DNA from 3 places in the Rhizobium sp. RHZ02 genome. Region 2 is predicted to be linked to each of the others. Evidence: predicted binding sites of a transcription regulator. Region 2 holds the regulator's gene; each other region holds the start of a gene.

Region 1 (4,147 bases), on a different contig from region 2:
GGAACAGCGTCGTCTTGCCGGCGCCGTTCGGACCGATGACGCCGACGATACCGCCGGGCGGCAGCTTGAAGGTGAGGTTCTCGATGAGCACGGTATCGCCGTAGCCCTTGGTGAGGTTCTCGGCTTCGATGACCACCTGGCCAAGGCGCTCGCCGACCGGGATGACGATCTGCGCATCGCCGGGGCGACGGGCCTCTGCCGCCGCGACCAACTCGTCATAGGCACGGATACGCGCCTTGGACTTTGCCTGGCGGGCCTTCGGGCTGGCGGCCATCCATTCCTGCTCGCGGCTGATCGCCTTCTGGCGGGAGGCCTCTTCGCGGCCCTCCTGCTGCATGCGCTTGGCCTTCGATTGAAGATAGGCGGAGTAGTTGCCCTCGTAGGGGATACCGCGACCACGGTCGAGTTCGAGGATCCAGCCCGTGACGTTGTCGAGGAAGTAGCGATCGTGGGTGATCATCAGGACCGAGCCGGGGTATTGGCGCAAATGTTTTTCAAGCCAGGCAATCGTCTCGGCGTCGAGGTGGTTGGTTGGTTCGTCGAGCAGCAGCAGGTCGGGCTGCGCCAACAACAGGCGGCAGAGCGCCACGCGGCGCTTTTCGCCGCCGGAGAGCTTCTCGACCGAAGAGTCGCCTGGCGGGCAGCGCAGCGCGTCCATGGCCATTTCGACCTGGCTTTCAAGGTCCCAGAGATTCTGGCTGTCAATGACGTCCTGGAGCTTGGCGCCCTCTTCCGCGGTCTCGTCGGAATAGTTCATCATCAACTCGTTGTAGCGATCGAGGATCGCCTTCTTCGGCGCAACGCCTTCCATGACGTTCTCAAGGACCGTCTTCGACGCATCGAGTTGCGGCTCCTGCGCGAGGTAGCCAAGGGTAGCGCCTTCGGCGAGCCACGCCTCGCCGGTATATTCCTTGTCGAGGCCTGCCATGATGCGCAGAACGGTCGACTTACCAGCACCGTTCGGGCCGAGGATACCGATCTTGGCATCCGGATAGAAAGAAAGGTGGATATTTTCCAACACCTTCTTGTTGCCGTACGCCTTGTTGAGGCCGGCCATATGGTAGATGAACTGACGTGCCATAGATAATTCGCTCCGCGCGGGAATTTGAGTTTTGCCGCTATTTAGGCGAATTGGGGCCAAGGAGCAACGCGCGGCGGCCAAAAACCAGAGGCTTTTGCAGCATTCATAGCCGAACTCGGCACGCTCCTCTACCGTAGCGTCGCATGATCAAGGCGCAGCTAGTCGCGGCGCGTGGACGGACGAAGGCTCGTTTTCGATGAGAGGCAGTCTCAGAACCCTGCAGCGTCCACGACGCCCTCATTGCAGCCGAACGACGTCCGCCCTGCCCCCTGGATAAGGTCACGAAGGCTTGCTTGCTCGTTCGATGTCGCGCCCTCCGACAGCCCGATAGTAAGTTCGCTGATAACGCGGCCTCCGCTGGCCCGTCGGCAGCTCATCTTGACGCGATCGCCGGCACCGGGGCCGAAGCTCTTGTCGAAAGCCGCCTTGATCGCCTCCGCCGTCAGTGGCTTGCCGATATTGGTCGCGAACAGATCGCGGACTGCCGAGGCGTTCAGCTCGTTGATCAACCGAACCGACGCGCTGAAATAGTCGTCGGCGCTCATCTTCGTGCAGGTGCCGTGCTTGGTCCACTCATGCCGCTCCAGGCCGGATTGCGTACCGGGCATCGCCTTATCGAGGGCTGTCTTGGTCTCCGCCGAAAGCTCTACCTCAGGCAGCCTCCCCCACTCGCCGTCCTTGTCGGCGCTCCGCAGGGTACCAGAGACGTCGCAATAGTCCTTCCGCATCGGCCAGAGCCCGTGCAGCGAAAAATTGGTCGCGTCAAACCTCTCCCTGGTCTGGCTGCGGCATTCCGGCTTGCGCTGGTTGGTTTCACAGAACGCGGGTTGCCAGCTGGCCGCCAGAATGAAGCGCGTCCTTCCGCCGCCGTCCTGGGCTCCCGCAACGCCAGCGGCCGCAATTCCTATCAAGACTACAGCCATGCGCAGAAATGGATTGCTCATTCTCACCCCCACAAAGAACAATTCATGAACAGGAAATCACGCCGCGTTTGTTTTCACAACCCTCAATCCGTAGGGTACGAAAAATCCCTTGGCATAAATATCTGGGCGTGTTGCTTTTCACGGCCGATCTGGTCTTCTCCCGGCAACGGGAGGATATGATGTTCGCAGAAACGCAACGCCTTGAAACGGCGGACGCTTCACTCGCCTTTCATCATGAGCCGGCGCAATCCGAGGCACGCGGAATTCTCCTTGTGTCTCATGGGCTGGCCGAGCATTCCAGACGTTACTCCCGTTTTGCGGCAGCGATGGCAGCCCGCGGCTACCATGTGTTCGCCTTCGATCACCGTGGGCACGGCGAAACGACTGGCCCGGATGCGCCAATCGGGCGTTTTTCCCGCCGCAACGGCATGCGACAGGTTATCGACGATGTCGGCTCTGTCCGCGAGCTTGCCGTAAAGCAATATCCCGGCCTCCCCGTCATCCTCTTCGGGCACTCGATGGGCGGGCTCATCGCGCTCAACGCGGCGATCACCTATCCGGAGAAATATGACGCCATTGCCGTCTGGAATTCGAATTTCAACCCGGGCCTATCGGGACGGGCCGCCCAGGCGGTCCTGTTGGCAGAACGAGCCCTTAAGGGCTCCGATGTTCCAAGCGGCATCCTACCGAAGCTCACCTTCGGCACCTGGGGGAAGTCCATTGCCAACCGTCAAACCGAGTTCGACTGGCTAAGCCGCGATCCTGTTGAGGTCGACAAATACATTGCTGACCCTCTGTGTGGCTTCGATGCTTCCGTGTCGCTCTGGCTCGATATTTTCGAGATGACGTTTCGCGCACCACAAGAGGCGCAACTGGACCGGCTGCCGAAGCACACGCCGATCCACCTTGTCGGTGGCGGACAGGATCCGGCAACAGATAACGGAAAAGCGGTGATCTGGCTGTCAAAGCATTTGAAAGCTCACGGCTTCTCCCGTATCAGGACACAGATATATCAGGACATGCGCCACGAAACGCTGAATGAAATTGGAGCGGACGCGGCCATCGCCGCATTCGCCGACTGGTGCGACGAAGCGATCGCAAGATCCTGAACTGAAGGGTTTCGCGATGAGCAATGGCATTTCGTCCCGTTCTGCCTCCGCTTCGGAGGTTTCGACCGGCATTCTCCTGATGTTCCTGTCGGTGCTGGTGTCCCCGATCATCGACATCTTTTCCAAGCTCGCGATCGCTACGATTCCTGCAGCGGAAATCACCGCCGCCCGCTTTGTGGTGCAGGCTCTCTGCATGTTACCGATCGTTGTCTGGCGAGGAAGCTGGAAGACCTTCTCCTGGCGAGCCAATATCTTTCACGCCATCCGAGGCGCCATCATTACCATTTCCATGGTCTCCTTTGTTACGACGCTGAAGTTCATGCCGGTTGCTGACGCCATCGCGATTTTCTTCGTCGAGCCGATCATATTGACGATCCTGAGCAGTATCTTCCTCAAGGAGACGATCGGCTGGCGCCGCTACATTGCCTGCGGCGTCGGCTTCTTCGGCGCGATGCTGATTATCCAGCCGAGCTTTCAAGAGGTCGGCTACGTCGCGCTTCTGCCCGTCGTCAGCGCTTTCTGCATCGCCATCTTCGCCTTGATGACCCGCGTGCTTTCGCACCGAGAAGATCCGTGGGCGATGCAGCTTCAGATGGGCATCTGGGGTCTGCTGTTCTGCGCGATCCTGCTTGCCTTTGGCAGCGGCACAGGTTCCGACATCTTCGACGCGGTGATGCCGGATGGCCGGGGCTACTTCTATCTGGTCGGCGTCGGTGTCACGGCGGCCATTGCCGGCATCTTCGGCGTCTATGCCTATCGTGCAGCACCTGCCTCCATTTTGGCACCACTGCAGTATTTCGAGATCGTGTCGGCGACCTTTTTCGCCTGGCTCGTATTCGATGACTTTCCGGATGCGCTCAAGTGGGTCGGTATCCTGATCATTATCGCATCGGGCTTGTACATCATCTGGCGCGAGCGCCGCTTTGCATCGAAGCCCGTATCCGATACACCTCAATCGGCCCTGGCGCCCTGATCTGATCGTGGGAGGAACATGACAGACAATCAGCTCCAAAAACCGCCGCTATCAGGCATAC
Region 2 (4,147 bases):
AGCTTTCATTCTGGTTGTACGGGCGGCTGTTTTTGGGCGCAATGCATGCCGGGGTTGAGGCCATTGGAGGTGAGGGAAGCCACACCCGGCGCGGACGCGTTTGGGCGCGCGCCACAGCCTTCTTTTCTCGTGCCACGAGTTCCTGCGGAACCTCCGCTAACTTTCCAGACGCAATCCTTCGTGCCGTGGCCGACACGGATAAGGACTGCGTCGGATCGTTGTACCGTGTGGCTTCGTCTCGCCGTGGCAACGGAGATAGAGCATGCGCGGTTCTTCCTGGTTTCGTCCGTCTTCGCTGGGGCGGGCGCGATCCTCTGGTTCGTGCTTGGAAGTGCCCCCGGCCGAGCTCCGGATGTCGTTTGCGGCGACGCTTGCCCTCGTCGCCGGTTTACGCGATCTGGTCAAGAAGGCCGCCGCACGAACATCCCTTGCTGCAGGTCGCCGCAGTAACGCCCGTCGTTTTCATCATATGCTTCTTTGGTGGCATCCTGCTGACCGCGATGATCGGCGGCTTCTCGACCGCGCTTTTCGCCGTCGAGCACTTCCACCGGCTCAGCGCTTATGGTCTGCCGGCAAATCTCATGGCCATGCCGGTGGTCTCTTTCGTGGTGATGCCGATGGGCATGCTCGCTATGCTGCTGACACCTTTTGGCCTCGACGTCATTCCATGGAAAATTGCCGGTTTCGGGCTCGACATCGTGATCGCCATTGCCCAGATGGTCTCGACCTGGGCGGCAATATCGATATCGGCAGATTGCCGGGTTGGTATTTTCCTGTGGCGGTAGCAGGGTTCCTCTTACTTGCCCTTCTGCGCACCAAGATCCGCTACCTCGGCGCTGGCATTGCGGGGCTGGCAACAGTGCTTGTTGTGGTTGCGCCGAGCGAGCCGCCGCCCGACATGGTCATTGCCGAAGACGGCAATCTCGTCGCGATTGTGAGAGGACAAGTCCTTGCACCGAACCGGCCGCATCCGCCTGACTTCATTTTCGACCAATGGCGAATGGCGCTCGCCGCGGAGCTAGATCAACCAACGTAATTGTTGGAGGGTGTCAACGCTATCAGGCGGCGGGACAGTCAAGGCAGATCGGAGAGGTTATCTGCCGTGGAATTGCGCAATGCCCGCGATGCGTTACGTCAGGCTGCGACGAGCGCTGAGAACCGATTTGTATGCCTGAAAGGCGCCTGGTGCACAGCCACGCACGATAGCGGCTACGTCGTGACGATCGTCGAAAATCCCGCTTACTTCGGCGCTGCCTGCGATACGGCCGATATCGTCGTGACACCCGCTCGCCTCCGCACGACGGGGTGCCGGTCGGGCGCACTTTTGTTCACCGGCGAAACCTTGCGTCGCTTTGGTGCCGCTGAGGTAAGGATCGACGATCAAGGTAGCTCCGTCGTCACGACGGCCTATACGAGGCCCGACCGCCCTTGGATCCGCCATCGGGCGTATAATTGGCGAAGCGGCACCTTTGACGGCGAGCCGCTTGCCTTCAATGATAGCGGCGAATGAGGCCGACAAGCTTGCCCTGGACCTTGACACGGTCAGGCCCGAAAATGCGCGTCTCGTAAGCCGGGTTTGCCGCCTCAAGTGCGATGGAGGCGCCTTTCCGGCGGAAGCGCTTGAGCGTCGCTTCCTCATCATCGACAAGCGCAACAACGATGTCGCCGGCATTGGCGGTGCTGCCGTTGCGGATGATTACCGTGTCGCCATCAAAGATGCCGGCCTCGATCATCGAGTCGCCCTTGACCTCAAGCGCATAGTGCTCGCCTGGGCCAAGCATGTCCGCCGGAACCGTGATGTCATGGGTATTGTTCTGAATTGCCGAAATCGGTACGCCGGCAGCAATCCGTCCCATGACCGGTACAGAGGCAGGACCGCCGTTGTCAGCCTGCGGCGCTGGCTTCGGCGCCACAACTGGCTGTGGTTTGCCGAGGCTGCCTTCGATAACGCTCGGCGAAAAACCGCGGCGGGGCTGCAGGCTCGGGTTATATGCCTCGGGCAGTTTGATGACTTCCAGAGCGCGGGCTCGATTCGGCAGTCGGCGAATGAAGCCCCGTTCCTCCAGCGCGGTAATCAGGCGGTGGATGCCTGACTTCGACGCGAGGTCCAAGGCATCCTTCATTTCATCAAAAGAAGGGGGGACACCGGACTCCTTCATTCGCTCGTGAATGAAGAGAAGAAGCTCCTGTTGCTTGCGCGTCAGCATCGAAGTTGAACCCCAGAGTCGTGAAACAAAGCCAGAACAGACACTATATGTTCCATATGTGTTCCGCAAGTACCTAAATTTTCGTAAATCTTGCCTGCAACTTGCTGAGTTTTTGCGTCTCATTTGACCGAAAGCGTAGAAGGGGGTTGCATTGTCCTGTTGCCCGGCGCACATCTTCGCAAATTCCGGAGAAGTTGCCATGAGCGAAGCACATCCGCTGGACCACATCGTGCTGCCGGTTCCAAATATCAGGCTCTCGCGCGAGCGTCTCGGAAAGCTGGGATTCACCGTCGCGCCCGACGCCCGGCACCCGTTTGGGACCGAGAATGCCTGCATATTCTTCGCCGACGAAACTTATCTGGAGCCTCTCGGGGTCGCCAATGCCGAACTGCATGAAGCTTCGGCGCAGAAAGGCAATGTCTTCACCGCGCGGGACCGTGCCTTTCGATTCCGATGTGGAGACGATGGGCTGTCTGCCGTGGTCTTTGCGACGGCGGATGCCGATCGCGACCATGCCCGGTTTCTGTCCGAAAAGATCAATGGCGGCGAGATGCTGCAGTTCGAGCGGCCGATGAAGATGCCCGATGGCTCGGAGGTGACGGCTGCATTTAAGCTCGCCTTTGCAGTTGACCTGCGCGCTCCAGATTTCTTTTTCTTCACATGCCAACGTGTCAACCCGCTGCCAGCCGACCGGAAAGCCCTGCAAGTGCATGCAAATGGGGTGGTTGGGATCGCAGAGATCGTGCTTGGGGCACCCGACCCCAAGGCGTTTGGACCATTCCTGCGCGCCGCCGCCCACAGCTTGGGAACGACCAATGAGGCCTTCGGTGTGAGTGTGACAACTCCGAATGCCAGAGTGAGTGTTCTCTCCCCGGATGGACTGGACGCCTACTTCGACATCCCTGCGCCTTCCGACGATCGCGGTCTGCGTGGTGTTGCCATCGTTTTCAAAGTAGGCGATCTCGCCGTGACAGAAGCGCAATTGGCTGCTAACGGGATGACCTATACGCGCAAGAACAATCGAATTCTGGTGAAGGCCGCGCCCGGACAGGGCGCTCTCTTCGCCTTCGAGGAGAAACGATGAGCCAGACAAATTCCGAAGTCGTGGTCGGCGAAGGCGCCGGCCGCGTCACCTTTTCGAATTCCGGCAAGCTGTCGCTGATTGCCGGGCCTTGTCAGATGGAGAGCCGCGAGCATGCCTTCATGGTCGCCGGTGTGCTGAAGGAACTCTGCGACAAGCTTGGTCTCGGCCTCGTCTACAAGTCCTCCTTTGACAAGGCGAACCGGACGTCGCTGTCAGCGCAGCGCGGTATCGGCCTCGAAACGGCGCTTGAAGTGTTCGCCGATCTCAAGAGGGAATACGGCTTTCCTGTCCTGACCGACATTCATACCGAAGAGCAGTGTGCCGAGGTGTCCACCGTCGTCGACATCCTGCAGATCCCAGCTTTCCTCAGCCGTCAGACCGACCTGCTCGTTGCCGCCGCCAAGACCGGCCGCGTCATCAACGTCAAGAAGGGGCAGTTCCTCGCGCCCTGGGACATGAAGAACGTCCTCAACAAGCTGAATTCGAGCGGAAATCCGAACATCTTGCTTTGCGAACGCGGTGCTTCCTTCGGCTACAATACGCTGGTCTCCGACATGCGATCGCTGCCTATCATGGCGGCGATGGGCGCCCCCGTGGTCTTCGACGCCACGCATTCGGTCCAGCAGCCGGGCGGGCAGGGCGGTTCGAGCGGAGGGCAGCGCGAGTTCGTGGAGACGCTCGCGCGTGCGGCGGTCGCCGTCGGCGTCGCTGGCGTATTCGTGGAAACCCACGAAGATCCTGACAATGCGCCTTCGGATGGTCCCAACATGGTCTATCTGCGGGATATGCCGCGGCTTCTCGAAAAGCTGCTGGCCTTCGATGCGATTGCCAAGGCGGGATAAATGGATGGACGTGC
Region 3 (4,147 bases), on a different contig from region 2:
TAGGAGTTGGCGAAGGGGTCAGCCTTGTCGAAACGGGACTGGCCGTAGCCACCGCGACCATAGCCGCCGTAGCTCTGCTCGGCTTCCGCCACCTCGACATGCATTTCCGGCAGTTCGTCGAGGAACCGCGAAGGGATGGTCGACTGCCAGAGACCGTGGATGCGCCGGTTGGAGACGAACCAGATGTGGCAGCGGCGCTTGGCGCGGGTGATGCCGACATAGGCAAGGCGGCGTTCTTCCTCGAGGCCGGCGCGGCCGCTTTCGTCCAGTGAACGTTGGTGCGGGAACAGGCCTTCCTCCCAGCCCGGCAGGAAGACGGTATCGAACTCCAGGCCCTTGGCGGAATGCAACGTCATGATCGAGACGGCGTCGAGGTTTTCGTTCTGCTCGGCGTCCATGACAAGCGCGACGTGCTCGAGGAAACCACGCATCGACTCGAAGCTCTCCATCGAGCGAATGAGTTCCTTCAGGTTTTCGAGGCGGGTCGGCGCGTCCGCCGACTTATCGTTCTTCCACATGTCGGTGTAACCCGACTCTTCAAGGATCTGCTCGGCAAGCTCAGTGTGCTGGGTGTTTTCCAGCATTTCCTGCCAGCGGCGGAATGATTGGACGACGTCGAAGAGAGCTTTGCGCGCCTTCGGCTTCAGCTCGTCGGTTTCGATCATGTCGGCGGCTGCGGCCAGCATCGGAATGTCGCGGGCGCGGGCATAATCGTGGAGGGCGCGCACCGTCGTATCGCCAAGACCGCGCTTCGGGGTGTTGATGATGCGCTCGAAGGCGAGGTCGTCGGCAGGCTGGGCGACGAGGCGGAAGTAGGCCATGGCATCGCGGATTTCGAGGCGCTCGTAGAAGCGCGGGCCGCCGATGACTCGGTAGTTGAGGCCGAGCGTCACGAAGCGGTCTTCGAACTCGCGCATCTGGAATGAGGCGCGCACGAGGATCGCCATGTCGTTGAGCAAATGCCGCTTTCCATTGGCGCCGCCGCGTTGAAGTTGCTCGATCTCCTCGCCGATTTCCCTGGCTTCCACCTCTGAATCCCAGGATGCGTGCACCTGGACCTTGATGTCATCGGGGTCGCTGCGGTCGGTGAAAAGCGTCTTGCCGAGGCGGCCTTCATTGTGAGCGATCAGGTGGCCGGCGGCGCCAAGGATATGCGCCGTCGAACGATAGTTGCGCTCCAGCTTGATGACCTTGGCGCCCGGGAAGTCCTTCTCGAAGCGGAGGATGTTGTCCACCTCGGCACCGCGCCAGCCATAGATCGACTGGTCGTCGTCGCCGACGCAGCAGACGTTCTGCGGCTCGCCCTTCGGGCGCTGGGCAAGCAGCCGCAACCACATGTACTGGGCTGTGTTGGTGTCCTGATACTCGTCGACAAGGATGTAGCGGAAGCGGCCGTGATACTCCTTGAGAAGATCCGGGTTTTTCCGGAAGATCGCGATCGGGTGCATCAGGAGATCGCCGAAATCGCAGGCGTTCAGCGTCGAGAGCCGTTGCTGATAGGCAAAGTAGAGTTCGCGGCCCTTGCCGTTGGCAAAGGCGCGGGCGTCGCCCTCGGGAATGTCGCCAGGGCCGAGGCCCTTGTTCTTCCAGCCATCGATCATTCCGGCGAACTGCTTGGCAGGCCAGCGCTTGTCATCGAGGCCTTCCGCCTGGATCAGCTGCTTGATCAGCCGGACGACATCATCGGTGTCGAGGATCGTGAAGTCGGAGCGCAGGTTTACGAGTTCGGCATGGCGGCGCAGAAGCTTGACGCCGATCGAGTGAAAGGTGCCGAGCCAGGGCATGCCCTCGACGGCGCCGCCGACGAGCACGGCAATACGTTCCTTCATCTCGCGGGCGGCCTTGTTGGTGAAGGTCACGGCAAGGATCTGCGAGGGGAAAGCGCGTCCAGTGTTCAGGATATGGGCGATGCGCGTCGTCAACACGCGCGTCTTGCCGGTGCCCGCACCGGCGAGCACGAGTACGGGGCCTTCCAGTGTCTCGACGGCTTCGGTCTGTTCAGGGTTCAGGCCGGAAAGATAATCGGGGCGCCTGCCGCCATCGCGAGCTGCCATGGCACGGGCGGCGAGCCCTCCGGCGGCTGGAGCGGCAGGGGTCGGCTGCTTGCGCGGCGGCTCGCCCGGCTCTTCATCGAAGAAGGGGATATCGTCGAAACTATTGCTCATGGCGCGTAATGTAGTGATTCGGGATCGAAAGACCAGAAAAGATGTTCTGCTTTCATTCCGCCCCGCACCCGCTGTCCTCAGCTTATGCAGTGCATTCGAGCAGGCCTGCCCGGGAATTGCCCAGTGCGCTGTAAGGGCGGGCTCGGTCGCGCGCAAACATCGTCAATAAAACTCAGAAAACAAAACCGTCATTTGACGTTGACGATGAAATTCTACAACACGGCAGGCGGCGGTCGAGAGTTGCCTGACAGTAACTCAGTCTTGAATTACAATTCAGTAATGCCGGACCAATTCGCTTGCTGGTGATCGGCAAAGAGACAATATTGTCGCAGACGCGCGGCAATTTGTCCTGCGAACGCCTCTTTCGATAGACCCTGGACTAGCCTCGAGTCCCTCTGGAGACGTGAATGCCATTTTGGAAGCAGTTTATAGTTTGCCTTGTCGTGATTGCGGCCGGCTTTGCTGGATGGGTTTTCTTCGTGCCAGGGGCTGGCGAGACGCTACGGAAGGCCGGCTTTTCAGAGGTTTCAAAGCTGGCGCCCGGTGAGGCTGTACCGAAGCCGGTGGGGAGCGAGGAAGGGCAATCGAGACGTCGCAGCGGCGGAGCAAACGCGCCCGTTCTGGTCGCCACGCAGGCCGTCGTTCGTGGTGTCGTCAATGATCGGCTGAGTGCCATCGGCACGGGCGACGCCATCCGCTCCGTGGTGGTGATGCCGCAGGCAAGCGGGACAATTCGCGAGATCCTGATCAAGTCGGGCGACAGGATCACCAAGGGGCAGGTGCTTGCAAAGCTAGACAGCGAAGAGCAGGTCATCGCTCGCGGTCAGGCCGATGTGGCGCTGAAAAGCGCCGTCGAGAAATCCAGCCTCTACCACAACATCAAATCCAGCGTGTCGCGCATGGATGTCTTCGATGCCGAAATCGCCGAGCAAGGCGCACGCCTTCAACTGCAGGCCGCCGAACTCAATCTCGAGCGTCGCAGCATTGTCGCGCCGATCGATGGCATTGTCGGCATCATCCCGGTCAACGTCGGCGACAACGTTTCGACGACGACACCGGTCGCGACCCTCGACGACCGGACCGAAATCCTGGTCGACTACTGGGTGCCGGAACGCTTCGCCAACACGATCACGGTCGGCCAGCCCGTGGAGGCAACGTCGGTGGCACGGCCAGGTCGGGTATTCTCGGGCGCGGTCGAGGCAATCGACAACCGCATTGACGCCGCCAGCCGGACAATGCGCGTGCGGGCCCGGATCGACAACGCATCGGACGAACTGCGCGCCGGCATGTCGTTCAATGTCGGGATGCGGTTTGGCGGCGACCAGTATCCCGCGGTCGATCCGCTCTCAGTCCAGTGGGATTCGCAAGGCGCGTTCGTCTGGCAGGTCGTCGACCGCAAGTCCGGCAAGGTGCGTGTCAGCATCGTGCAGCGCAATCCCGACTATATTCTCGTCAAGGCCGATCTGGACGATGGCGATGCAATCGTCACCGAAGGGCTGCAGCGTGTCCGTGAAGGTGGCGCGGTACGGGTGGCCGGCGAAGTGGCGTCGAATTCGGAGCCAGTCACGCAATGACCGTGACCGAGATGCAGGAGAAGCCGGCTTCCGGCAAACAGACCTTCACCGCGCTGTTTGTCAGGCGCCCGATCCTTGCGCTTGTCTTCAACGCCCTGATGATCGTTGCCGGCCTTGCAGCCTATGCCGGGATCGAAGTGCGCGAACTGCCCGATGTCGACCGACCCGTGGTGACGGTGCGCACGACTTTCGACGGTGCCTCGCCACAGACTATCGACCAGGAACTGACGAAGGTGATCGAGGGCGCTGCCGCACGCGTCAGCGGCCTCAAATCCATTTCCTCCAGTTCTCAGTTCGGCCAGAGCCGGGTGACGCTCGAATTCTCTGACTCCGTCGATCTCGCGGTAGCGGCAAACGACGTGCGAGATGCCATCGGCCGTATTGCCGACCGTCTTCCCGAAGAGGCGG

What was found. The regulator LexA, encoded in region 2, represses DNA repair genes until DNA is damaged. The targets are predictions, from matches to a motif close to TGTTCNNNNTGTGTTCNG.
Region 1: IB244_RS15005 (ribonuclease T2 family protein) is a predicted target of LexA. The motif match lies at 2,039-2,056, and genes of this name have one in related genera.
Region 3: IB244_RS15305 (ATP-dependent helicase) is a predicted target of LexA. The motif match lies at 2,208-2,225, and genes of this name have one in related genera.

Annotation. Positions count from the first base shown of each region.
Region 1 covers NZ_JACUZX010000008.1:124,740-128,886, reverse strand. Annotated here, with positions in the region: gene ettA (energy-dependent translational throttle protein EttA) at 1-1,081, opposite strand, end outside; gene IB244_RS15005 (ribonuclease T2 family protein) at 1,291-2,025, opposite strand; gene IB244_RS15000 (alpha/beta hydrolase) at 2,184-3,113, shown strand; gene IB244_RS14995 (DMT family transporter) at 3,130-4,086, shown strand; gene IB244_RS14990 (CaiB/BaiF CoA transferase family protein) at 4,105-4,147, shown strand, end outside.
Region 2 covers NZ_JACUZX010000030.1:48,373-52,519, reverse strand. Annotated here, with positions in the region: gene IB244_RS27560 (ComEC/Rec2 family competence protein) at 429-785, shown strand; gene IB244_RS27555 (hypothetical protein) at 776-1,036, shown strand; gene IB244_RS27550 (hypothetical protein) at 1,103-1,510, shown strand; gene lexA (transcriptional repressor LexA) at 1,491-2,207, opposite strand; gene IB244_RS27540 (VOC family protein) at 2,407-3,291, shown strand; gene kdsA (3-deoxy-8-phosphooctulonate synthase) at 3,288-4,133, shown strand.
Region 3 covers NZ_JACUZX010000008.1:192,057-196,203, forward strand. Annotated here, with positions in the region: gene IB244_RS15305 (ATP-dependent helicase) at 1-2,165, opposite strand, end outside; gene IB244_RS15310 (efflux RND transporter periplasmic adaptor subunit) at 2,573-3,739, shown strand; gene IB244_RS15315 (efflux RND transporter permease subunit) at 3,736-4,147, shown strand, end outside.